Regions from separate parts of the Bradyrhizobium sp. SZCCHNR1093 genome, predicted to be linked through region 1. Evidence: riboswitches for the same ligand, from Rfam matches in the RefSeq annotation. Region 1 holds a riboswitch; each other region holds the start of a gene.
What was found. A riboswitch is a leader RNA that binds a small molecule or an ion and turns the genes downstream of it on or off. The one in region 1 is predicted to bind S-adenosylmethionine.
Positions count from the first base shown of each region.

Region 2: another riboswitch for S-adenosylmethionine. It lies ahead of QX070_RS07270 (homoserine O-acetyltransferase); the one in region 1 lies ahead of QX070_RS05630 (O-succinylhomoserine sulfhydrylase).
Region 3: another riboswitch for S-adenosylmethionine. It lies ahead of QX070_RS24855 (GNAT family N-acetyltransferase); the one in region 1 lies ahead of QX070_RS05630 (O-succinylhomoserine sulfhydrylase).

Region 1 covers NZ_JAUHJJ010000002.1:1,733-9,708, forward strand. The annotation lists gene QX070_RS05615 (OpgC domain-containing protein) at 1-738, shown strand, start outside; gene QX070_RS05620 (SGNH/GDSL hydrolase family protein) at 738-1,496, shown strand; gene QX070_RS05625 (SGNH/GDSL hydrolase family protein) at 1,510-2,673, shown strand; gene QX070_RS05630 (O-succinylhomoserine sulfhydrylase) at 2,754-3,962, opposite strand; SAM riboswitch at 4,039-4,118, opposite strand; gene QX070_RS05635 (2'-deoxycytidine 5'-triphosphate deaminase) at 4,231-5,337, shown strand; gene QX070_RS05640 (MATE family efflux transporter) at 5,458-6,936, shown strand; gene QX070_RS05645 (SRPBCC family protein) at 6,953-7,354, opposite strand; gene QX070_RS05650 (VOC family protein) at 7,365-7,724, opposite strand; gene QX070_RS05655 (AraC family transcriptional regulator) at 7,777-7,976, opposite strand, start outside.
Region 2 covers NZ_JAUHJJ010000002.1:351,300-359,275, reverse strand. The annotation lists gene QX070_RS07280 (GIY-YIG nuclease family protein) at 330-620, opposite strand; gene metW (methionine biosynthesis protein MetW) at 726-1,391, opposite strand; gene QX070_RS07270 (homoserine O-acetyltransferase) at 1,395-2,609, opposite strand; SAM riboswitch at 2,701-2,780, opposite strand; gene QX070_RS07265 (chorismate mutase) at 2,979-3,812, shown strand; gene hisC (histidinol-phosphate transaminase) at 3,850-4,947, shown strand; gene QX070_RS07255 (prephenate/arogenate dehydrogenase family protein) at 4,944-5,879, shown strand; gene QX070_RS07250 (DUF2125 domain-containing protein) at 5,885-7,069, opposite strand; gene QX070_RS07245 (gamma-glutamylcyclotransferase) at 7,169-7,771, shown strand; gene QX070_RS07240 (lysophospholipid acyltransferase family protein) at 7,778-7,976, opposite strand, start outside.
Region 3 covers NZ_JAUHJJ010000009.1:62,875-70,850, reverse strand. The annotation lists gene QX070_RS24875 (adenine deaminase) at 1-794, shown strand, start outside; gene gcl (glyoxylate carboligase) at 964-2,751, shown strand; gene hyi (hydroxypyruvate isomerase) at 2,797-3,588, shown strand; gene QX070_RS24860 (energy transducer TonB) at 3,732-4,211, opposite strand; SAM-I-IV-variant riboswitch at 4,401-4,510, shown strand; gene QX070_RS24855 (GNAT family N-acetyltransferase) at 4,556-5,026, shown strand; gene QX070_RS24850 (hypothetical protein) at 5,253-5,519, opposite strand; gene QX070_RS24845 (glutathione S-transferase family protein) at 5,866-6,498, shown strand; gene arr (NAD(+)--rifampin ADP-ribosyltransferase) at 6,621-7,034, shown strand; gene QX070_RS24835 (ABC transporter substrate-binding protein) at 7,206-7,976, opposite strand, start outside.

The DNA of each region.
Region 1 (7,976 bases):
AATATGGACGTGCTGCCGCTCTACATCGTGCTGATGTTGTTCCTGCCGTTGATCCTGTGGCTGATGCGCTGGCGGCCCGACGTGACGCTAGGCCTATCCGTCATTCTCTATGCCGTGACCTGGGAGCTCGATCTCTATCTGACGGCCTATCCCAACGGCTTCTGGGCCTTCAATCCGTTCGCCTGGCAATTGCTGTTCGTGTTCGGCGCCTGGTGCGCGCTCGGCGGCGCGCGGCGCATGTCGCGCATCATCAACTCGCCGATCACGCTCGGGCTCTGCGTCGCCTATCTGGTCGCGGCCTTCTGTGTGACCCTGACCTGGTACATTCCGCAGCTCGGCCATCTGATGCCGCGCCGAATCGAGCAGTGGATGTATCCGATCGACAAGACCGACCTTGACGTGTTGCGTTTCGCGCATTTTCTCGCACTCGCAGCACTCACCGTGCACTATTTGCGCAAGGATTGGCCGCTCTTGAAGTCGCCGTGGCTGCGTCCGCTGATTGTCTGTGGGCAACACTCGCTCGAGATCTTCTGTCTCGGCGTGTTTCTGGCGTTTGCGGGCCACTTCGTCCTTGCCGAAGTGTCCGGCGGCGCCATGATGCACGCGGTGATCAGCCTTTGCGGCATCCTCATCATGTGGGGGGTGGCGTCGTTGATTTCGTGGTACAAGCGTGAGGCCGATAAGGGCGCGACGCGAAAAGGTGCGCGCAGCAACGCCGATCTGGCGGGAGGGGGCTGATGAAGTCCGTCTCGTGGTTAAGGTTTGGTATCGCAGTGCTGGCTGTTTCGCTGGCGGCCTCTGCGCGCGCGGAAGAGGCGCCGCAGAACTGCGAGGTGCCGGCCTACCTGCTGACCACCGAGAGCCCGCTCCCGAAGGTTGCAGACGCCGTCAAGAACGGCCGCACGCTGGATATTCTCGTCGTCGGAAGCAGGTCATCCTCCATTGTCAGCACGTCCGACGCCAATGCCTACCCCGCCCGTCTGCAGGCTGCGTTGAAGGACAAGCTGCCAACCGTCGCCGTCAATCTCAGCATCGAGCTGCAGCCCAAGAAGACGGCCGAGGAGGTCGCGGGCAATCTCGTTAAACTGGTGGAAGGAAAAAGGCCTAATTTGGTCATCTGGCAGACCGGCACGGTCGACGCCATGCGGTCGATCGATCCTGATGAGTTCCGGCAGGCGGTCGACGACGGTGTGGCGACGCTGCAGAAAGCGGGAGCTGACGTCGTCTTGATGAACCTGCAATACAGTCCGCGGACGGAGACATTGATCTCCGTGCCGCCCTATGTCGACAACATGCGTGTGGTGGCGCAGCACCGGGACATTCCGCTGTTCGATCGGTTTGCCATCATGCGGCAATGGAACGAGCAGGGCGATTTCGACCTGTTCAATCCGACGCACGGAGTCGAGCTGGCCAAGCAGGTTCATGACTGCCTCGGCCGGGCGCTGTCGAAGTTCATCATCGACGCGGCGCATATCGGGCCGGCGCAGCAGAACTAGGGTTATGTCGTTCATGACGTCGAATGAGTGTCACCGCGTCTCCGGGACATGGGAGAAGCTTTCGGCCGTTGCGGTCATTGCCATTGCCATCGCCCTCGCGCTGAGCCCGCAGAAGCTACGGGCGCAGAGCGCAGCGCCGGCTGCGCCCGCCGCGCTTTCCGATGTGGAGAGCTCCGATCCAAAGGCTCCGCTGATCAGCGGGCTGCGACCGAGCATCGGTCACGTCACGGTGGCGCAGGCGAGCGATCAGGTGCCCGGGCCGATCGCCGTGGCGCGCCCGGCGGCCACGACCTCGCCGCCTGCGGCGACGACCGCGCCGGCCATGACGGATGCACAGCCGCCGGCTGCAGCCGGGCAGGCCGTCGCGGCGACGCCGCCGTCGCGCAGCATCACCGAGCGGGCGATCGACAAGGTCAAGCAGGTCGCGAAGTCGGCCACCGACATCTTCAACCGCGTGCCGTGCCTGACGCCGAAGGGCGTCGCCAAGAAGAATTTCATTTCGCTGCCGCACGTCGCCAACAAGCTCGCCTCCGGCCTGCCGGTCGTCATCGTCGCCTTCGGCTCGTCGTCGACGCAGGGCTATGGCGCGAGCGCGCCGGACTACACCTATCCGAATCGGCTTGCCGCGCAGCTGCGCCGGCAATATCCGATGGTCGACATCAGCGTCATCAATGCCGGCGTCGGCGGCGAGGATGCGCCGGAGATGATGAAGCGGCTGGAGACGTCGGTGATCGACCGGCATCCGGATCTCGTGATCTGGCAGGTCGGCACCAATGCCGTACTGCGCGATCTCGATCCCGCCGAGACCGCCAAGCTGGTCGATGACGGCGTCGCCAAGATCCAGGCGGCGGCCTCCGATGTCGTGCTGGTCGACCTGCAATATTCCCCGCGCGTCAACGAGCGCTCGGAGAACGCCAGCCGCATGAACAAGCTGCTCGGGCGTATCGCCGAGCTGCATCACGCCGGCATCTTCCCGCGCTTCGAGGTGATGCGCGACTGGCACGAGCGGCAGGCGATCCCGATCAACGAGTTCGTGATCTCGGACGGTCTGCACATGAGCGATTGGGGCTATGCCTGCTTCGCCCAGCTGCTCGGCGACGACATCATCCGTTCGGTCGGCCAGGTCAAGCTCGGCATCAACACGCCGGCCAACGTGCTGACCTATCGGCCGATGTGAGAGTGGCGAGTAGGGAATAGCGAGTAGCGAATAGGATGCAATCGGTACGCCCTATTCGCCATTCTCTATGCGGCCATTCGCTACGCGGCCCTCAGGGCCGCATCCAGATCCTCGATCAGGTCGTCGGCATGCTCGAGCCCGGCGGAGAAGCGGATGAAGCCCTCGCTGATGCCGAGCTCGGCGCGTGCCTCCGGCGTCAGCCGCTGATGCGTCGTCGTCGCCGGATGCGTGACCAGCGTCTTGGCGTCGCCGAGATTGTTGGAGATGCGCGCGAGCTTCAAGCCGTTGAGCGTACGGAAGGCGCTGGTCTTGCCGCCCTTCACCTCGAAGCCGACCAGCGTCGAGCCGGCGCGCATCTGCTTGCGCACGGTCGCCGCCTGCGGATGGTCCTCGCGGCCGGGATAGATCAGCCGCGAGATCTTCGGATGCGCCGCGAGAAAGTCGGCCACCTTCGCCGCCGTCTCGGTCTGCGCGCGCACGCGCACCGCCAAGGTCTCCAGGCCCTTGAGCAGGACCCAGGCGTTGAACGGCGAGATCGACGGACCGGTCTGGCGCATGAAATTGTGGATGTGCTCGGCGATGAACGCCTCCGACGACAGGATCACGCCGCCGAGGCAGCGGCCCTGGCCATCGATGTGCTTGGTCGCGGAATACACCACGACGTCGGCGCCGAGCGCGAGCGGGCTCTGCCAGATCGGGGTCGCGAACACGTTGTCGACGATCAGTCGCGCGCCACGGGCGTGCGCGATCTCGGCGATCGCGGGAATGTCCATCACGTCGAGCGTCGGATTGGTCGGGCTCTCCAGGAAGCACGACTTGGTGTTCGGCCTGACCGCCTTCTGCCATTGGTCGAGGTCGAGCCCATCGACCAGGGTCGATTCGATGCCGTAGCGCGGCAAGAGATCTTCGACGACGTAGCGGCACGAGCCGAACAGCGCCTTGGCGGCGACGACGTGATCGCCGGCACGGAGGGGAGCGAGGATTGCCGTGGTGACTGCGGCCATGCCGGTTGCGGCCGAGCGGCAGGCCTCGGCGCCCTCGAGCTCGATCATGCGGCGCTCGAACATTGCCGTGGTCGGGTTGGAGAAGCGCGAATAGATGAAGCCGGGATCCTCGCCCTTGAAGCGCGCCTCGCACTCCTCGGCGGTGGCGTAGACGAAGCCTTGCGTCAGATAGAGCGCCTCGGCGGTCTCGCCGAATTCGGAACGCAAGGTGCCGGAATGCACCAGACGGGTTTCAGGACGATAGCGGGCGAACGACGCCGGGGCCTTCGCGGGGGACTTCGACATGTGACCTCCATCGTGACCACCGCCTCCAGCGATGGGCACAAAAAAACCGGCCTGGGAAAACTCCTCACGGCCGGGATCACAATCGTCCCCGGCCTGTTTAGCGACTTATTTAACGTGGCTGCAAGCCGGCCGGCTCAAATCACCACGGGATAAGTCGTGCTCATAGTCGCAACCGGCCTTTCCGTCAAGCCAGCCATCGGATAACCGGTAAAAAGACCCTATATAGGCTCGATAAGCCGCCGTTCCGGCGCCTGCAAAGGATCAGGTCTTGCCGTTTTCGCTCAGCCCCGACGCCCACGGCATCCTCCCCGATCGCATGATCGTGGCGATGGCGGAGGCTGGCCTGATCATCCCCGCATACGATTTTGTCGAAAGCCAGATCCAGCCGGCGAGCCTGGACCTGCGGCTCGGCGACATCGCCTATCGCGTGCGGGCAAGCTTTCTGCCCGGGCCGGGCGCGACGGTCGCCGAGCGCATCGACGAGTTGAAGCTGCACGAATTCGCGCTCGCCGACGGCGCAGTGCTGGAGACCAACTGCGTCTACATCGTGCCGCTCTTGGAGAGTCTCGCGCTGCCGAAGGACATCGTCGCGGCCGCCAATCCGAAGAGCTCGACCGGGCGGCTCGACGTGTTCACCCGCGTGATCGCCGACGGCACGCGACGGTTCGACATGATCGGCGCGGGCTATCACGGCCCGCTCTACGCCGAGATCAGCCCGAAGACGTTTCCCGTTTTGCTGCGCGAAGGCTCGCGCCTGTCCCAGGTCCGCTTCCGCTACCGCGACGCGGTTCTATCGGAGGACGAACTGATCGCGCTGCATCAGGCCGAGCGGCTCGTGGATCGCGATGATGCGGATCTCGTCGGCGGCGTCGCTCTTTCCGTCGACCTGTCCGGCAGCAATGCCAACGGCTATGTGGGCTATCGCGCCAAGCGCCATACCGGCGTCGTCGACGTCGACCGCCGCGCCGGCTATGCCGTGGAGGAGTTCTGGGAGCCGATCAAGGCGCGACCCGACGGCAGCCTCATTCTCGATCCCGGCGAGTTCTACATCCTGGCTTCGAAGGAGGCCGTGCAGGTGCCGCCGGACTACGCCGCCGAGATGGTGCCGTTCGATCCGCTCGTGGGCGAATTCCGTGTCCATTATGCCGGCTTCTTCGATCCCGGCTTCGGCTATGCCGGCGCCGGCGGGCAGGGCTCGCGCGCGGTGCTCGAGGTGCGCTCGCGCGAGGTGCCGTTCATCCTCGAGCATGGCCAGATCGTCGGCCGCCTCGTCTATGAGAAGATGCTGGCCCGGCCGAACGCGATGTATGGCAGCCGCATCGGCTCCAACTACCAGGCCCAGGGCCTGAAGCTCTCCAAGCACTTCCGCCTCTAGGCCCGGCTGCGCGCTGACCGCGCACCCGCAATGCGCCCGCTGCACGGGGCGCGGCCCGGCGGTGTGCTAGGAGGAACGACAAAGGTCCCGCCAGATGGCGCGGCCAAACGGGGAGCGAGCATGTCCGAGATCGGCTTGGCCGACAGTCCGGTCGGCGAGGGGCGTACGTTGCCGCCCATCGCGAAGCCGGTTCGGAATGCGCTCGTCGACGGCCCCATTCTGCGCACCCTGCTGTCGCTGGCCTGGCCCAACATCATCGCGAACACGGCAGGCACCTGCGTCGTCATCGCCGAGACCTCCTATATCGGCCGGCTCGGTATCGAGGCGTTGGCGGCGATGGCACTGGTGTTCCCGCTGGTGATCCTGACCATGACGATGTCCGGCGGCGCCATGGGCGGCGGCGTGGCCTCGGCGATCGCGCGGGCGCTCGGCGCCGGCGACACCGAACGGGCCTCGACCCTCGCCACGCACGCGCTGCTGATCGCGCTATTGTTCGGCGCGACCTTCATGATCGGCATGCTGGTGTTCGGACCTGCCTTGCTGGAGGTGCTCGGCGGCCGCGGCGCGGTGCTGAGCCATGCCACGGCCTATCTGCAGATCTTCTTCGGCGGCGCCATCCTGCCCTGGCTGATGAACTCGATGGCCGGCATCCTGCGCGGCACCGGCAACATGAAGCTGCCGTCGTTCATGATCCTTAGCTCGGCCGTGCTGCAGATCGTGCTCGGCGGCACGCTGAGTCTGGGCCTCGGGCTCGGCATGCGCGGCGTCGCCGCCGGCGCGCTGCTGGCGTTCTGCGTCAGCATCTCGGTGATGGGCTGGTATCTGTTCTCCGGCCGCGCGCGCGTCCGGCCGAAGCTGCGGGGCCTCAAGATCAGCCGTGCGATGTTCGCCGACATCCTCAAGGTCGGCGCCATCGCCTGCTTCTCGCCGCTGCAATCAGTGCTGTCGATCGCGATCTTCACGCACATGCTGGCATCGTTCGGCACCGCCGTGCTGGCCGGCTACGGCATCGGCGCACGGCTCGAATTCATGGTGACCACTGTCGCGTTCTCCGTCGGCATGGCCTCGGTGCCGATGGTCGGCATGGCGATCGGTGCGGAAAGAATCGTGCGCGCCCGCCGGATCGCCTGGACGGCGGGGCTGGTCTCTTTCGCGTCGGTGGGTGCGCTGTCGACGCTGATCGCGATCGTTCCGCAATTGTGGGTCGACATCTTCACCCAGGACGAGAGCGCGCGCAGCGCGGGTCGGCACTATCTTCAGGTCGCAGCGCCAATGTATGCCTTCATCGGCCTGGCGATCTCGATGTACTTCTCCTCGCAGGGCGCAGCCAGGGTGATCGGTCCGGTGCTGGCACAGACGGTGCGGCTCGTCTTCATCGCCGCAGGCGGCAGCTATCTGCTGAGCCATGCCGCGACCGAGGGCGACTTCTTCATGCTGGCGGCGTCCTCGATGGTCCTGCTCGGAGTGCTGACGCTCGCCACCGTCATGCTCACCCGCTGGGGCCCGAAGCCGGCCGCAGCGCTGGAGCTGCGCCCGGCCGTGCTGGCGGCCGAGCTCGGCTCGGGGGCGCAGATCCCGCCATCTCCGCATGTCGGCTGACGGCTGCTCGGCTCGTCTAGGCGCGCAGCCCGCCTAGGGCGTCCTGCATCGCGCGCGTGCCGAGCGCCATCTGCTGCTCGATATAGGGCGCGATGGCGTGCGGCAGCACGTCGGTGATCCAGAGCATCCGGCAACCCTGCGCGCCGTCGGGGATGATCTGCACGGACGCGTTGTGATGCGTCACGCGTTCGCTCTCGATCGTGTAGACCAGACGCTGCTGCGCCTCGTCGCAACTGACGAGGCGTTCGCGCGCCACATTGCCGTTGGCGAAGGTCACGATCCGGACGTCGCCGTCGAGCTGGCAATCGACGACGAAGCCGGGCGCCAGCCGGGTATGAACGGCGCCGAAGTCGCGCACGGCGTCCCAGACGGCGGCTGCGGAGGCTGCGATCGGGATGTCCTTCTGAATCGATGCCATGGCCGGGACCTCACGGACACACGGCTTCGATGTTGTTGCCGTCGGGATCGATCAGGAAGGCGGCGTAGTAGGTCGGACTGTAGTCCGCGCGCGGCCCGGCGCCGCCATTGTCGCTGCCGCCGGCCGTCAGACCCTCGCTGTGGAATCTGGCGACCGCCGCGTGGTCCTGGGCGCGGAACGCGATATGGGCGGCGCCTTTGCTGGCGCCCTTGTCGAGATACAGCCACAGCGCCGGCTCCCCCTTCGGGCCGATGCCCGCCGACGCCTCGTCCTTGGAGCAGAGGATGTGGCCGAGCGGCGCCAGCGCCGATGTGTAGAAGCGTACGCTCGCGTCCAGATTGCCGACCTTGAGGCCGATATGATCGTACATCGATGATCTCCATGCTTCGCGTGCGGCCGTCGCACGCGCTGGGATCATCCAATCAATGGCGGCTCAGATGATCTTGGAGAATCTTGCGCTCGCCGCGCGACGCCTTGCGAAACTTCGCCGGCGACACGCCGGCAGCGCGCGCGAAGGTGCGGGTGAAATTCGACAGATCGGCAAAACCCGAATCGTAGGCGATGGTGGTGACCGGCGTATCCTCCTCGCTGAGACGCCGTGCGGCGTGCCGCAAGCGGGAGC
Region 2 (7,976 bases), 350 kb from region 1:
TGGCCAAAAAGCCCGGCGCACCGAGGAGAATGCGAAGCAGCCGTTCAACCATCGCGCAGGGAAGGCCGGGTGTTCCGGCTCGTACCTGTGGTTCCTGCCGCCTGCATTTTTTCCGCAGGCGGGCCATGGGTGCGGCCAGCATCCGGCCTTCCCTGCGCCTCTTCGCTATCGGAGGCGATGCATGACGCATAGCTCGGGCGCAGATGCGCCGCGGGGATGCGCAGCCTTGTCTCAGCCGCCATCGGCTCTTTGAAAAGTGAAATCCCGCCACCCCAAGCTCGTCATGGCCGGGCTTGTCCCGGCCATCCACGTCCGTCCTCGTGCACGCCTCAAGCTGTGATCCTATCGTAGAGATCGTCCCAGTCGGGATTGCTCGCAATGATCAGTCCAATCTTCCAGGCGCGCGACCAATGCTTGATGTTGTGCTCCCGTTGGATCGCGCTCTGAATGTCGTCGAAGACTTCAAAGTACACCAATCGCTTCAAGCCATACCGCCTGGTGAAGCCGTCAACCAAGCCGGATCGATGCTGAAAGACACGGCGCACGAGATCGCTGGTCACGCCGACATAGAGCGCACCGTTGGGACGATTAGTCATGAAGTACACGTAGCCGCCCGCCATCTCGCCATACTGCAAGACGTCATGGCCGGGACAAGCCCGGCCATGACGGCGGAGAGAGCGGGCCGCAAACTTGAACGAGGCGCCCAGCGAATGTCGCCCCTGCCCCTACCGCCCCTTCTCCGCCCTGCTCAGAAGAAACACCCCCTGCTCGCCGAACATGTTCCAGAACCACCAGGGCATGGCGACGCGCAAGGGACGGCCGTAACTATCAAGTGCGACGGCGCGCTCCATCTTGACGCCGATCTCGTCGCAGAGCTGGACGAAGTCCTTGATGGTGCAGAAATGGATGTTCGGCGTGTCGTACCAGGTGAAAGGCAGATTGTCGGTGCGCGGCATGTGGCCGCCGACCAGCAGCTGCAGCCGCAGCCGCCAGAAGCCGAAATTCGGGAAGGTGACGATGGCACGGCGGCCGATGCGCAGGAGATTTTCCAGCACCGTCTTGGGCCGCCGCGTCGCTTGCAGGGTCTGCGACAGGACCACGTAGTCGAACGCATCGTCGGGATAATCGACGAGATCGGTGTCAGCATCGCCCTGCACCACCGCGAGGCCCTTGGCGACACAATGGTTGACGCCCTCGCGCGACAGCTCGATGCCGCGGCCGTCGATGCCGCGGCTCTCGAGCAGCTGCAGCAGGTCACCGTCGCCGCAGCCGATGTCGAGCACCTTGGAGCCGCTCTCGACCATGCCGGCGATCAGGAGATGATCGGGCCGATAGGCCAGCACCTCGCCGCCGGAGAATCCGTTCAGCGGCAGCACACCCTGCATGCTCATGTCTCAGCCTCCCGTCGCGACCTTGAGGCCGCGCGCCTTGCCGGCGGAATCGAGAAAAGCGCTGGCGATCTCGAAGAACTCGGGGACGTCGAGCAGGAACGCGTCGTGCCCCCTGTCGGTCTCGATCTCGGCAAACGACACGCGCGCGCTGGACGCGTTGAGCGCATGCACCAGCGCCCGCGACTCCGAAGTCGGAAACAGCCAGTCGCTGGTGAAGGACACCACGCAAAAGCGCGTCTTGATGCCGCGGAACGCCGCCGCCAGCACGCCATCGTGGTCGCCGGCGATGTCGAAATAGTCCATCGCCCGCGTCAGATAGAGATAGGAGTTGGCGTCGAAGCGCTCGACGAAGGACGAGCCCTGATAGCGCAGATAGCTCTCGACCTGGAAGTCGGCGTCGAACGAGAACGTCGGCAACTCGCGGTCTTGCATGCGGCGGCCGAACTTGCGATGCAGGGCGGCATCCGACAGATAAGTGATATGCGCGGCCATCCGTGCCACCGCGAGGCCGCGATGCGGATGAGTGCCCTTGTCGCCGTAGCGGCCGTGGTCCCAGTCGGGATCGGCCATGACGGCCTGGCGGCCGAGCTCGTGGAAGGCGATGTTCTGTGCCGAGTGCCGCGTGGCGCAGGCGATCGCGAGCGTGGCGAACACGCGCTGCGGATAGGCCACCGTCCATTGCAGCGCCTGCATGCCGCCCATCGAGCCGCCGACCACGGCGAACAGCGTGTCGATGCCGAGATGGTCGATCAGCATCGCCTGCGCCCGCACCATGTCGGGGATGGTGATGATCGGGAAATCGAGCCCCCAGACCTTGCCGGTCGCAGGGTTCAGCGAGGCCGGGCCGGTCGAGCCCATGCAGCCGCCAATCACGTTCGAGCAGATGATGAAATAGCGGCTGGGATCGAGCGGACGGCCGGGGCCGACCAGCGTCTCCCACCAGCCCGGCTTGCCGGTGACCGGATGACGGTTGGCGACGTGCTGGTCGCCGGTCAGCGCGTGGCAGACCAGGACCGCGTTCGACTTGTCGGCGTTGAGCTCGCCATAGGTCTGGTAGGCGATCTGGAACGGCGACAGGTCGACGCCGCAATCGAGCCTGAGCGGCTTGTCGGCACCGAACTGCGCGACCAGCGAGCTCGGATGATCGACCTCGTGCGAGCGCTCTTCGGGCGCAATCGTGCGCAGCGCGGAGGTGGGTTTCGGCGTCAGGCCTGTCATGTCTCTCACCCCGGCCATCCGGCAAGGGCTCCCGAACCACGTGACACATCAGGCCATGAAAAACCCGGCCTGAACTGGGGTTCGGCCGGGATCGATAACGTCCCCGGCCTGTTTAGCGAGTTTTTTAACGTGGCTGCAAGCCGGCCGGCTCAAATGACCACGGAACAGGCAGAAACTAGTCCCGCGGGCGCTCCTCGTCAAGGCAAGCTCGGGTTGACCGCCGATCGGGCGCCCCATGGCTGCAGGTCAGCCAAGCCTAGGCAGCACGAGGTAAACTTGCTGTTGCGCACGTCCCCCGCATCGGAGAGAACGGCATCCGTTCCAGTCCGCCGCGCGTTGACCCGCGGCCTGCGAAGAGTGACCCTGCCCATGTCGACCCCGCCGCCAGCCCCTCCCTCGCTCGCCGATTTGCGCAAGGAGATCGACGCGATCGACGAGCAGGTCCATCAGCTCCTGATGAACAGGGCCGACATCATCGACCGGCTGATCAAGGTCAAGAAGACCCAGGAGGTCGGCTCGGCGTTCCGCCCGGCGCGAGAGGCCGACATGATGCGGCGCCTGGTGCAGCGCCATCGCGGCATCCTGCCGCTCGACACCGTCGAGGGCATCTGGCGCGTGATCGTCTCGACGTTCACTTACGTGCAGGCGCCGTTCTCGGTTCACGCCGACGTGTCGGTCGGCGAATCCGCGATGCGCGATTCCGCCAGGTTCCATTTCGGCTTCGTGGTGCCTTATGTCGCCCATTTCAGCGCCCAGGCCGCCGTCGAAGCCGTGGCGCGCTCGAAGGGCGATCTCGCGCTGGTGTCGACGACCTCGGGGCATACGCCGTGGTGGATCACGCTGGAGCCCGCGGGCGCGCCGAAGATCATCGCGCGGATGCCGTTCATCGAGCGGGCCGACCATCCGGCGGCGCTGCCGGTGTTCGCGATCTCGCGCGTCGCGGACGACGCGCTGGTGCTGGAGGTCGAGACCTGGAGCATCCGCGTCTCCGGCTGGAATGCGCAGGTGTCCCGCGCGCTGTCGCCGCTCGCCGACGTCATCGCGGTGCCCGATACCGCCTTTGACGGCGCGGCGCTGTTGGTGTCGATCGAGTCGCCGTCGAACCTCGACAAGATCAAGGCTGCCCTGATCGCGGCGGGCGCCTCGGTGCGCTCGACGGCCCTCGTCGGCGGCCATGCGAAACGCTATACGGTTCCCAGCTGAGACGCCCCGCGCCAGTGATGATTTTCCGGAGTTGACGATGAACCGCCCCGTGCCGAATCCCGGCATCCTCGACATTGCGCCCTACACGCCGGGCAAGAGCCCGAAGCCCGAGCCGGGCCGCAAGGTGTTCAAGCTGTCGGCGAACGAGACTCCGTTCGGTCCTTCACCCAAGGCGATCGAGGCCTTCAAGAGCGCGGCCACACATCTGGAGGATTATCCGGAAGGCACCTCGCGGGTGCTGCGCGAGGCGATCGGCCGCACCTATGGCCTCGATCCCGGCCGCATCGTCTGCGGCGCCGGCTCCGACGAGATCCTGAATCTGCTGGCACACACCTTTCTCGGGCAAGGCGACGAGGCGATCTCGACCGCGCACGGCTTCCTGGTCTATCCGATCGCGACCATGGGCTGCGGCGCCAGGAACGTGGTTGCCGCCGAGACCGAGTATCGCACCGACGTCGACGCGATCCTGGCCGCGGTGACGCCGCGCACCAAGCTCGTGTGGCTCGCCAATCCGAACAACCCGACCGGCACCTACATCCCGTTCGACGAGGTCAAGCGGCTGCGCGCCGGCCTTCCCTCGCATGTCGTGCTGGTGCTCGACGCCGCCTATGCCGACTACGTCTCGCGCAACGATTATGAGTTCGGGATCGAGCTGGTCGCCACGACCGAGAACACCGTCGTCACCCACACCTTTTCCAAGATCCACGGCCTCGCAGCGCTCCGCGTCGGCTGGATGCTCGGCCCGGCGCACATCGTCGATGCCATCAACCGCATCCGCGGGCCGTTCAACGTCTCCTCGCCCGCGATGCTCGCTGCGGTCGCCGCGATCGAGGACACCGCGCATCAGCAGATGTCGAAGGCACACACCGAGACCTGGCGCAACTGGCTCACTGAGGAGATCGGCAGGCTCGGGCTGAAGGTGACGCCGAGCGTCACCAACTTCATCCTGATCCACTTCCCGACCGAGAAGGGCCGCACCGCGGTCGAGGCCGACGAATTCCTGACACGGCGCGGCCTCGTGCTGCGCGCGCTCGCCAACTACAAGTTGCCGAATGCGCTGCGCATGACGATCGGCACCGAGGAGGCCAATCGTCTGGTCGTCGAGGCTCTCAGCGAATTCATGAGGACGAAGTGAGCGTCGCGGGACGGTTCGAACGCATCGCGCTGATCGGCTTCGGCCTGATCGGCGGCTCGATCGCGCGCGCGGCGCGGCTGCAAGGCATGGCCGGCGAAATCGTCACCACGGCGCGTTCGGACAAGACCCGCGCCCGCGTGACCGAGCTCGGCATCGTCGACCGCGTCGTTGCGAGCAATGCCGAGGCGGTCAAGGATGCCGACCTCGTCATCCTCTGCATTCCCGTCGGCGCGTGCGGTCCCGTGGCCGAAGAGATCGCGCCGCATCTGAAGCCCGGCGCCATCGTCTCCGACGTCGGCTCCGTGAAGGGCGCCATCGTTCGCGACATGGCGCCGCACCTGCCGGCGCATGTTCATTTCGTACCGGCGCATCCGGTCGCCGGCACCGAGAATTCGGGACCGGACTCCGGCTTCGCCGAGCTGTTCATCAACCGCTGGTGCATCCTGACGCCGCCCGACGGTGTAGATGCCAACGCGATCGATCGTCTGCGCGCGTTCTGGGCCGCGCTTGGCGCCAAGGTCGAGATCATGACGCCGGATCATCATGACCGCGTGCTCGCGATCACCAGCCACCTGCCGCATCTGATCGCCTACACCATCGTCGGCACCGCCGACGAGCTGGCGCAGGTGACCGAGTCCGAGGTGATCAAGTTCTCCGCCGGCGGCTTTCGCGATTTCACCCGCATCGCCGCCTCCGACCCGACGATGTGGCGCGACATCTTCCTGAGCAACAAGGATGCCGTGCTCGACATGCTCGGCACCTTCACCGAGGACCTCTCCAAGCTGACGCGGGCGATCCGCCGCGGCGACGGCGATGCGCTGTTCGATCACTTCACCCGCACCCGTGCGATCCGCCGCGGCATCGTCGATATCGGCCAGGATTCGGCGGCGCCGGACTTCGGCCGGCCGCTGCCGCAGTTGAAGAAGCCCTGAAGGCTTCAGAACAGCGGTGGGACGCGGGCGACCTTGAACGGACCGAGCACCACGACCCCGTCGGCGAAGCGCAACGGGAAGGTCCGCGCCTTGCGCCCTTCGAGGGTGGCCTCCTTGCCGAGCGCATTGATGCCGAGCGCGACGCCGACGTTGGCGTTCTGCTTAACGACCTTGCCGAGGCCGGGAATCGCGCGGTCGAGCGCACCGAGCAGGTTGTTGACGTCTTGCGACTTCACACCCGGCGCTACGCGATCGAGCGTCCCCTGCGGCACGCCGTTTTCGAGCATCTTGTCGAGACCGAGCGCCGGAATGACCTTTTCGATCCCCGCGACCGTCATCTGCACTTCGCCATCGATGCCGCCATTGGCGGTCAGGCTGAGCGTGCCCGACGCGACGGCCAGCAGCTCGCCCTGCTGGATGCGCGACTGGACGATCTCGACATGACCGCCCGCCGCCTGGATCTCGCGAAACCGCTCCGGCCAGGGTTTGGGCCTGAAGTCCTTGAGACCCGTGACGCGGGCCTGGACGTCGGTATTGAACGGTTCGGCAAGCAGAGGATGGCTGCCTTGGATGCTGCCGTTCGCGATCTGCAACGCGGTCTCCAGCACCGGATGGTCGGACGGCGAGCCCTCGGCAACACGGCCGTGCAATTCGGCATGATCGGCGCGCGCGGCGGGCACCGCAGTGTTGCCCTCGATGCGGTCGATGGTCGGTTGTTCGAACACGAGGTCGGCGCGCTGCGGCGGCCCTGGCAGACCGCGGACACTGGCCTCACCGACGCGCCAGTTCACGGAGAACGAGGCCGGTCCGCGACCGTCGGCGATCATAGCGGGTCCCTTGAACTCCGCGATGACCCGCTTCGGGTCCCACACCTGTGCGACGACGAGAATCTCGTCGAGCTTGGCGTTCATCAAGGGCGTGCCGGCGGCCTGCGAAAACAGGGCTACGTTCGGATCCGTACAGCGGACCTCGAGCCGGAACGGAAAGCCGGCGACCGAGCGGTTCGCGCAATCGAAGACGCGGCCGGACTTCGCTTCGCGCGCACGCCAGGCGTCGGCCTGGACATCCACTTGCGAAGCGGCGAAGAACCAGAATGCGCTCCACGCGACGGCGGCGATCAGGAGCAGGACGGGAGCTATGAAAAGCCCCCAGCGAGAGCGCCTGCGCGGCGGTTGCGGCAAACGAGACATGCAGGACACCCTTTGGGCAGCAATTTTGGCAATTCGGCGATCACGGATTGTGTATCTAGATTAACAATTCGCGAGCACCACACTTAGGCCTCCGCATTGATGTCCGCAATGACCCTCTCCGAACGCGACCTTCCCCACGGCGACCTCTGGGTCTTCGGCTACGGCTCGCTGATGTGGCGACCCGGATTCGCCTTTCTCGAGCAGGTGCCGGCGCGGTTGATCGGCGAGCATCGCGCGCTCTGTGTGTATTCGTTCGTCCACCGCGGAACGCCGGAGAAGCCCGGCCTCGTGCTCGGTCTCGATCGCGGCGGCGCGTGTCGCGGCATTGCGTTTCGGGTGGCAGGAGACAAGCGCGACGAGACCATCGCGTATTTGCGGGCGCGTGAGCAGGTGACCTCGGTGTATCGCGAAGTGACGCGCTCGGTATGGCTGGAGAACGACGCCCGCGAGCGGGTGAGCGCGCTGGTCTACGTGGTCGATCGCGGCCATGTGCAATATGCCGGCCGGTTGTCGCCGCAGGAACAGTTGCGCCATGTGCGTCAGGGTCACGGCCAGTCCGGCGCCAATCGCGACTACGTGATCTCGACTGTGAAGGCGATCGAGGCGCAGGGCCTTCGCGACACGCAGTTGCATCGGCTCGCAACGATGCTGCACGATGACGGCCATTCGCTGCATCCTGCGCCGGAAGGTGCGCCGCCATAGCACGCGTCAAGCTTTCACCGCCGCCGCTATGCGGCCGAACAGGCGGGCCTGCTCGGCCTGCCCTGCGGCGACCAGCCGATTGGTGGCCTCCTCGATCACGCTTTGGATCCGCTGCATGAATTCATCGCGTGGCAGGCCCGGCGGCAGCGGATCAAGAAACTCCACCACAAGCGTGCCCGGATAGCGCAGGAATGTGCGACGCGGC
Region 3 (7,976 bases), on a different contig from region 1:
TGGATGGCGAGATCGGCGGCCTCGGCGGCGGCCGCCGCGCCGATCTGGTTTTGCTCGACGACGGCCTCAAGCCGCAAACGACCTGGTATGGCGGCGAGCTCGTCGTCGACAAGGGCAGGATCACGCCGCGTCTCGATCAGGCGCTGTCGCAGCGCTATCAGTATCCGAAGGCCGCCTATGCCACGGTGAAGCTGCCGGCGCAGATGAAACTGACGCCGGAGCTGCCGACCAAGGCGTGCACCGTGAATGCGATCAAGACGGCGCTGCCGGGCATCACGCTGATCCATGACAAGGTCGCGATCGAGCCGGCGAACGATTGGGAGACGCTGTTTGCGCGCCATGGGCTCTGTTTCGTCGCGGTGATCGAGCGCCACGGCAAGTCGGCTGGCAATGTGGCGCATGGGCTCTTGAAGGATTTCGGCCTGAAGCGCGGCGCGGTCGCGTCCAGCGTCGGCCACGACAGCCACAACATCATCGTCGCCGGCACCAACGAGGCCGACATGCAGGCCGCCGTCGCCGCGATCGGCGCGCAGCAGGGCGGTGTCTGCGTCGTCGCCGACGGCAAGGTGAAGGCGATGGTTCCGCTGCCGATCGCGGGGCTCCTGTCCGACAAGCGCATCACCGAAGTTGCTGAGCAGGTGAAGCTCCTGAAGACCGAATGGCGCGAGGCCGGCTGCACCATTCCCTACATGGGCTTCAATTTGATTCCGCTATCGGTCATTCCGGAAATTCGTATCACCGACAAGGGCCTCGTGCTGGTGCCGCAGATGGAGCTCGCGCCGCTGTTCGAATAGCGTGCGCGAGGCCTCATCCTGTTAGGACATGTCAGCTGACTTCTGTCCTAACTAACTGAGGCCGCCGGTGTTTTGCCGAGCGTGCCGCATCGTGGGAAAAATCGACGAGTGAATTGAGATCGTAGCTGCCAGCAGCGAAGCTCGCGCATCAACCAGAGGGAGGCGCGAGATGGCGAAGATGCGGGCGATCGATGCTGCGGTGCGTATCTTGGAGAAGGAAGGCGTCACCTGCGCCTTCGGCGTTCCCGGAGCTGCAATCAACCCGCTCTATTCCGCGCTGCAGCGGCGCGGCTCGATCCGCCACATTCTCGCCCGCCACGTCGAGGGCGCCTCGCACATGGCCGAGGGCTACACCCGCGCCAAGGCCGGCAATATCGGCGTGTGCATTGGCACCTCGGGGCCGGCCGGCACCGACATGATCACCGGGCTCTATGCGGCGATTGCGGATTCGATCCCGATCCTCTGCATCACCGGGCAGGCGCCGCGCGCGCGACTCTACAAGGAGGATTTCCAGGCCGTCGACATCGAGCAGATCGCCAAGCCCGTGACCAAATGGGCGGTGACGGTGCGCGAGCCAGGGCTCGTGCCGCGCGTGTTCAGCCAGGCCTTCCACATCATGCGCTCGGGCCGGCCGGGGCCGGTGCTGATCGACCTGCCGCTCGACGTGCAGCTCGCCGAGATCGAGTTCGACGACGAGACCTATGCGCCGCTGCCGGTCTACAAGCCCGCCGCAACCCGCAAGCAGATCGAAAAGGCGCTCGAGATGCTCAACGCCGCCGAGCGCCCGTTGATCGTCGCCGGCGGCGGCGTCATCAATGCCGATGCCAGCGATCTGCTGGTCGCGTTCGCCGAGACCGTCAACGTGCCGGTCGTGCCGACCCTGATGGGGTGGGGCGCCATTCCCGACGATCACGCGCTGATGGCCGGCATGGTCGGCCTGCAGACCAGCCATCGCTACGGCAATGCCAATTTCCTGGAGTCCGATTTCGTCCTCGGCATCGGCAATCGCTGGGCCAACCGGCACACCGGATCGATCGAGACCTACACGAAAGGGCGCAGCTTCGTGCATGTCGACATCGAGCCGACCCAGATCGGCCGCGTGTTCAACCCCGACCTCGGCATCGTCTCGGATGCGAAGGCGGCGCTGGAGATGTTCCTCAGCGTCGCGCGCGAATGGCGCAAGGCGGGCAAATTGCGCGAGCGGCAGGCCTGGCCCGCGGCGTGCCAGGACCGCAAGCGCAGCATGCTCCGGCGCAGCGATTTCGACCAGGTGCCGATCAAGCCGCAGCGCGTCTATCACGAGATGAACAAGGCGTTCGGCCGCGACACCTGCTACATCAGCGTCATCGGCCTGTCGCAGATCGGCGGCGCCCAGTTCCTCAGCGTCCACCGCCCGCGCAACTGGATCAATGCGGGGCAGGCGGGGCCGCTCGGCTGGACCTTGCCGGCCGCGCTCGGCGTGCGCGTCGCGGATCCGAAGCGTGAGATCGTCGCGCTGTCGGGCGACTATGATTTCCAGTTCCTGATCGAGGAGCTCGCGGTCGGCGCCCAGTTCAACCTGCCTTACATTCATGTCGTCGTGAACAACGCCTATCTCGGCCTGATCCGGCAGGCGCAGCGCGGCTTCTCGATGGACTATCAGGTCCAGCTGTCGTTCGAGAACATCAATGCGCCCGAGGTCGGCGGCTACGGCGTCGATCACATAGCCGTCGCCGAAGGTCTCGGCTGCAAGGCCATCCGCGTGACCGATCCCGACAAGGCGCAGGCGGCGTTTGCGATCGCGCGCGAATGGATGGCGGAGTACCAGGTGCCTGTCGTGGTCGAGTTCGTGCTCGAACGTGTCACCAACATTGCGATGGGGACCGAGATCGACAACGTCGTCGAATTCGAGGAGGTGCTCGACCTGCCGGTCGACGACACCCCGGCCGAGCCGCCGCGCACCTTGCAGCCGGCCTGATCGCAGCGACCGTTCTCATTCGAGGACCAATTCGAGGACCATGACATGCCGCGCTTTGCTGCGAATCTCACGATGCTCTTCAACGAGCTTCCGTTCGTCGACCGCTTTGCCGCCGCCAAGGCGGCTGGCTTCAGCGGCGTCGAGTATCTGTTCCCGTATGATTTCGACAAGGCGGAGCTGCGCGAGCAGCTGGCGCGCCACGGGCTGACGCAGGTGCTGCACAATCTGCCCGCCGGCAATTGGGCCGCGGGCGAGCGCGGCATCGCGATCCTGCCGGATCGCGTCGACGAATTCCGCGACGGCGTTCGTCGCGCCATCGAATACGCGCGGGCGCTCGACTGCCGCCAGGTCAACTGCCTCGTCGGGATAGCGCCTGATGATGCCGACCCGCGCGAGCTCAACCAGGTGCTGGTCCGCAACCTGCGCTTCGCGGCAACCGCGCTGAAAGCGCAGGGGATCAAGCTCTTGATTGAGCCGATCAACACACTCGACATTCCCGGCTTTGTCCTCAACCGCACCGCCCAGGCGCTGCAGCTGATCTCCGAGGTCGAGTCCGACAATCTGTTCGTCCAGTACGACATCTACCACATGCAGATCATGGAGGGCGATCTGGCGCGCACCGTGCAGAAGCATCTCGCCCGCATCGCTCACATCCAGCTCGCCGACAATCCTGGCCGCCACGAGCCCGGCACCGGCGAGATCAACTACGCCTTCCTGTTCCGGCATCTGGATGCGATCGGCTATCGCGGCTGGATCGGCTGCGAGTACAAGCCGCGGACGACGACGATGGACGGGCTGGGCTGGCTGACCGATCGCGCGATCGTTCCCGCGAGCTGAGTTTACTACGTGCCATTCAGCCCGGGTTTGCTGCCGAGGAAGATGCCGCCGCTCCTGTCTCTTCACGCGAGGCTTATGGATTGCATCGAGCGCTACAGGATGGCGCAGCTTCAATGTTGTTGCGCGTGAGTTTCACTCACGCCTTAGCAGCCACGACAGATGCCGTGAATTTTTGTGTCAATCTTCTTCTGCTCGTCGACCCACTCAGCAGGCCATTGTCCGCCTGCCCAAGGCAACTGCTTCCTGTTGGCAAAGTTGATGGGTACCGTAAAGGTGAAGCTATCGTCGCTCATCTCTGCGGGCGGCTCCGGAAATGGTTCCGCTCGCTCAATCATACTTAGGGCCGCCGTATCGAGTAACTCGGAGCCGGCGCTTTCCACCAGTTCTCTGGAAATCAGTTTCCCCTGCCGATCAATGACAAACTTGACCTTGGCCGTGCCACTTTGACCGGCCGCCCCTGGCGGAAACGTTCTCTTGCTCACTAATAGTATTACAATCTTCTTTTTCCACGCTTCGCGAGCGCTTGCCTGAGCGCCGACACTTTCCGTTTGCGCATATGAGAAAGACGCCGAAGCCAGTAGCAGTACGAACAGACCGGCCAGCGAAGGAATTCTCGCGTTCATAAGCGGATTCCATCACACGCGAAGATAATTCACAACCAAAAATTGCCGGTATGGCGCAGTTGCGCGAAGCGCCCGTCCCGTACGTCGCCAGCGTCGGCTGAAAAGGTCCGCGTTGGGCCAGGAGCGGCCGCGCGTTGTTCCTCAAACTGGGGCGTGCTTGCCAAGCTCGATAGTGCCAGCTATCGTCAACTCCAACATCAAGAGTTGGGCCGACGCCCAGCGCCAACCTGCTCCCCGAGCAAGGTGGCTTTCTTCCTTCGGAAGAAGATGTGGCCGGTCCGGCAACTAAACGGGACAAGCCACCACGGCGTCATGCGCTCCTCTCTTCGAAGAAGGGGACGAGAATGACTGTCGATAGAATCGAAATTGAGCCGGCCGATGCAAGGTCCCAGGACCTGATTAACCTCGTAACCGCGCTGGACGATTTCTTAAACAAGGTCTGCGGGGTGGAAAGGAATCACGGCTCTCCAATTGATCGGCTAGCGCACGACGACACGCAAATGTTTATCGCGCGGATTGCCGGACAAGCCGTTGGCTGTGCGGGGCTGCAGGTGTTCGCGGATGGTACCGGGGAGGTGAAGCGCATGTATGTCGTCACCGAGGTTCGTGCAACTGGAATAGGCAGCAGGCTCTTGACGCGCGTCGTGGAAGCGGCCCTGACCGCCAAGCTGCCGGTTCTGCGGCTGGAAACCACGGAATTTCTTCCCGATGCCCAGAGGCTCTATCGGGCGAAGGGGTTCGTTCCGTGCCCAGCGTATGGCGCTTACGTTTCCAACCCGATCAATTTGTACTTCGAGAGATGGCTGACGAAATGATGGTCGAGGGCGATGTGCCGACAAGGAATAGATGATCAAGTCTGCTTTTAGATTGCTCAAATCCCCATAGCGCTTGCCGCGCCACCCCGCTCAACATGCGCGGTTTCCTCCCTTGGAGGGTTTCGGACGCCGGCCGCCCGAATATGCCGCGCCGTCAATCATGCGGCCGGCATCCGAAACCCTTCACATAAGCGGACATCGCTAAACGACATGATGGCGATCCCGGTCATCTATCCAACGGGTAAAATCGTTTCAAGAACCCGTCGATCTCGCTATCGGCTGCCTGCCAGCGTGCTCCACGTTCGCTTCTCAAGAGACAGAGGCCGAGAAGTTCTAGCGGGCCATCGGCAACAAGCTCAAGCGTCCCTTTCTTCGCGATCCAGTGCTCTTCACTGCCCTTATCGAGGCGGTCGACCGAATATCCGAGTTCAACAAGCGTGAGATACGCTGGGACTTCCGTATTGCCCGCTGCCGCAATAATTTCTTGCGCCATCTCATTTCCCCTACCGCGCGGATAGGCGTCCGAGCATCGCCTCGTTCACTGCAACCTTCCTTGCCCGCAGTCCGCGATGATCGCAATGGGTCAAATGCAGCCATTGAGGGCCTTGGTCGCCTGCTTCTGCTTCAGACCTGAGAGCGGGCTGTGCTCCCACCTGTTTGGACGGTTTGGGATGGGCTAGCCGCCGACATCTTTAGTGCGTCTTTTCATCTTCGAGTCTGATCACGATGTGCTGCGCCAAGCCGGAGTTCGAGGAGCCGCTGAGAAAATCTCCGGCCGTATGTCGGGCTGACGAACGGAGGGCCGTCCTGGGAGCGGACAACGGAGGAGGTTGCGAACGATGATCACGGTGTTCGGAGAGGGCAGAGGCTTCCGTGTCGTATGGCTGCTGGAAGAGATGGAACTCCCATACCGGCTTCGGGACGTGGACCTCCTGGCCGGGGTCGAGAACGACGCCGAGTTCCTGGCGATCAATCCCGCCGGATTCATTCCGGCGATCCGCGATGGCGATGTTACGATGGTCGAGTCCGTTGCGATCATGGAGTACATCCTGGGGCGGTATGGGCCGACAGCGCTGGCGCCCGCGGCACATGATGTTGCTTTTCCTGCCTATCAGCAGTTTCTCCACCTCGGTGAGGCCGGCCTCGCAGCCTCGCTTTATTTCGTTTCGGGAGCCCGGCACCTTGCGCCTGAAAGCGAGCGCAACAACTGGAGCGCGCGTCAGGCGATGAACGTGTTCACGACCCGGTTGAGCCTAGTGACGCGGCAACTGGCGCACGCGCCCTACATGGCTGGCGACGCGTTCACCGCAGCGGACATTTCCGTGGGCTACGCGCTCGAAATGGCGCGGAAGAACGTCGGTGTCGTGTTCGATGATCGTGTGCAAGCCTACATGACGCGGCTGCGCGCCCGTGCCGGCTATCAGCGGGCCCTGGAGACGTGCCAGGCCACGCGGCGCTGGTGGACTAGCTAGGTGGCGGAACGAGAGAGGCGGGTAGCTCGCCGACAGAGTCTTCAACCGACGAAACGATCATTTGCATTCGACGCCGCGCCGCGACATATGACGGCCGCTGAAGACGCCATCCGAGGTCACCGATGTCATCTGTTGCGACCGTGTTTGCACAATCCTTCTTTCACGGCACGCGAGCCGATTTGCGGCCGGGCGACATGATCGCGGTCGGATATGCCTCCAATTTCACCGAGGCGGAGCCGCTGTCGTGGGTCTACTTCACGGCGACGTTGGATGCCGCGATCTGGGGCGCCGAGCTGGCTGCCGGTGACGGACGGGGACGGATCTACGTCGTCGAGCCCACCGGTCCGTTCGTCGACGACCCGAACCTGACGGACAAGAAGTTCCCGGGAAATCCGACGCGGTCTCATCGATCCCGCGCGCCGCTGCGCGTCATTGCCGAGGTCGTCCTGTGGCAGGGGCACGCGCCGGAGGTGGTGAAGCAGATGAAGGAGGGCGTTGCGCGCGCGATGACCGAAGGGCCGGGCATCATCGACTGAACGGCGCGGCGGCATCGCACTGGCGTCGATCCGTCGCGCCCGATGGCTGTTTGCGGACGCTGCTACGCGCTCGCCACGCGGCGTCCTCCGTCCAGAACATCGGAAAAGTCCGGTGGCAAGGTCCGTTCGAACTGGTGTCGACTCACGAAATCTCCTCCTCATGAGCCGAGCCTATCGCCGAGAGGCGAGGGTTGGACCTGTCGTCCATGATTGATCGGAGGCGCCGCTCTGCAGCGTCGCTCGCCTTTCGGCGACGGCATGGTTGAAGAGTTCGAGGACGAGGCCGAATGCCGCCAAGTCCTCCTGTTCGATGGCTCCATCGTCATAGCCCTTGAGGGTCTCGGCGATGATCCCGTCGACCTCCCGTTGCCAGGTCAGCAGATCGTGTTCCGAGCCGGCATTGCGCACCTCCGACACCGCCGCAAGAATGCGGTTGCGGCCGCTGGTGTTGTCCTCCAGTTCATCCCGGTTCAGATAGCGGCGCAGCCATTCGGCGGCCGAACCGATGCCGGAAAGAACGAGCAAGGCGAACCAGAAGTAGTCGCTGTACTTGTCCAGAAAGGTTCGCTCCGTGCCGTTGATCACCGCCGCGGCGCCTCGATGCACGGAAGGCTCGGTCTCCTTCTCCGTGTCGGGTTTCATGATGTGCGAAGCGCCGGCGAGGCCTTGCGTGATCGTGTCGCGGACCGCGAAAAGCTGCCGGTAGAAGGCCGCCGCCTTGGCTTCGGAGAGCCCCTTCTTGGCCAGGATCAGGTGATTGACGCTGATCGTGTCGACCTTGTCCTCCGGCCAGGCCGGTTTCGCGTTGAAGACGCTGGCTGGAATTTCCTCGGCCTCGTAGCGCGGATGCTTCAGGGCAACGGCCTCCGATGCTTCGATCGGAAGAAACGTGGGTGCTCCGCGTGCCCGGGAGGTCGCGGTGATCGCGTCCACCGTGATCTT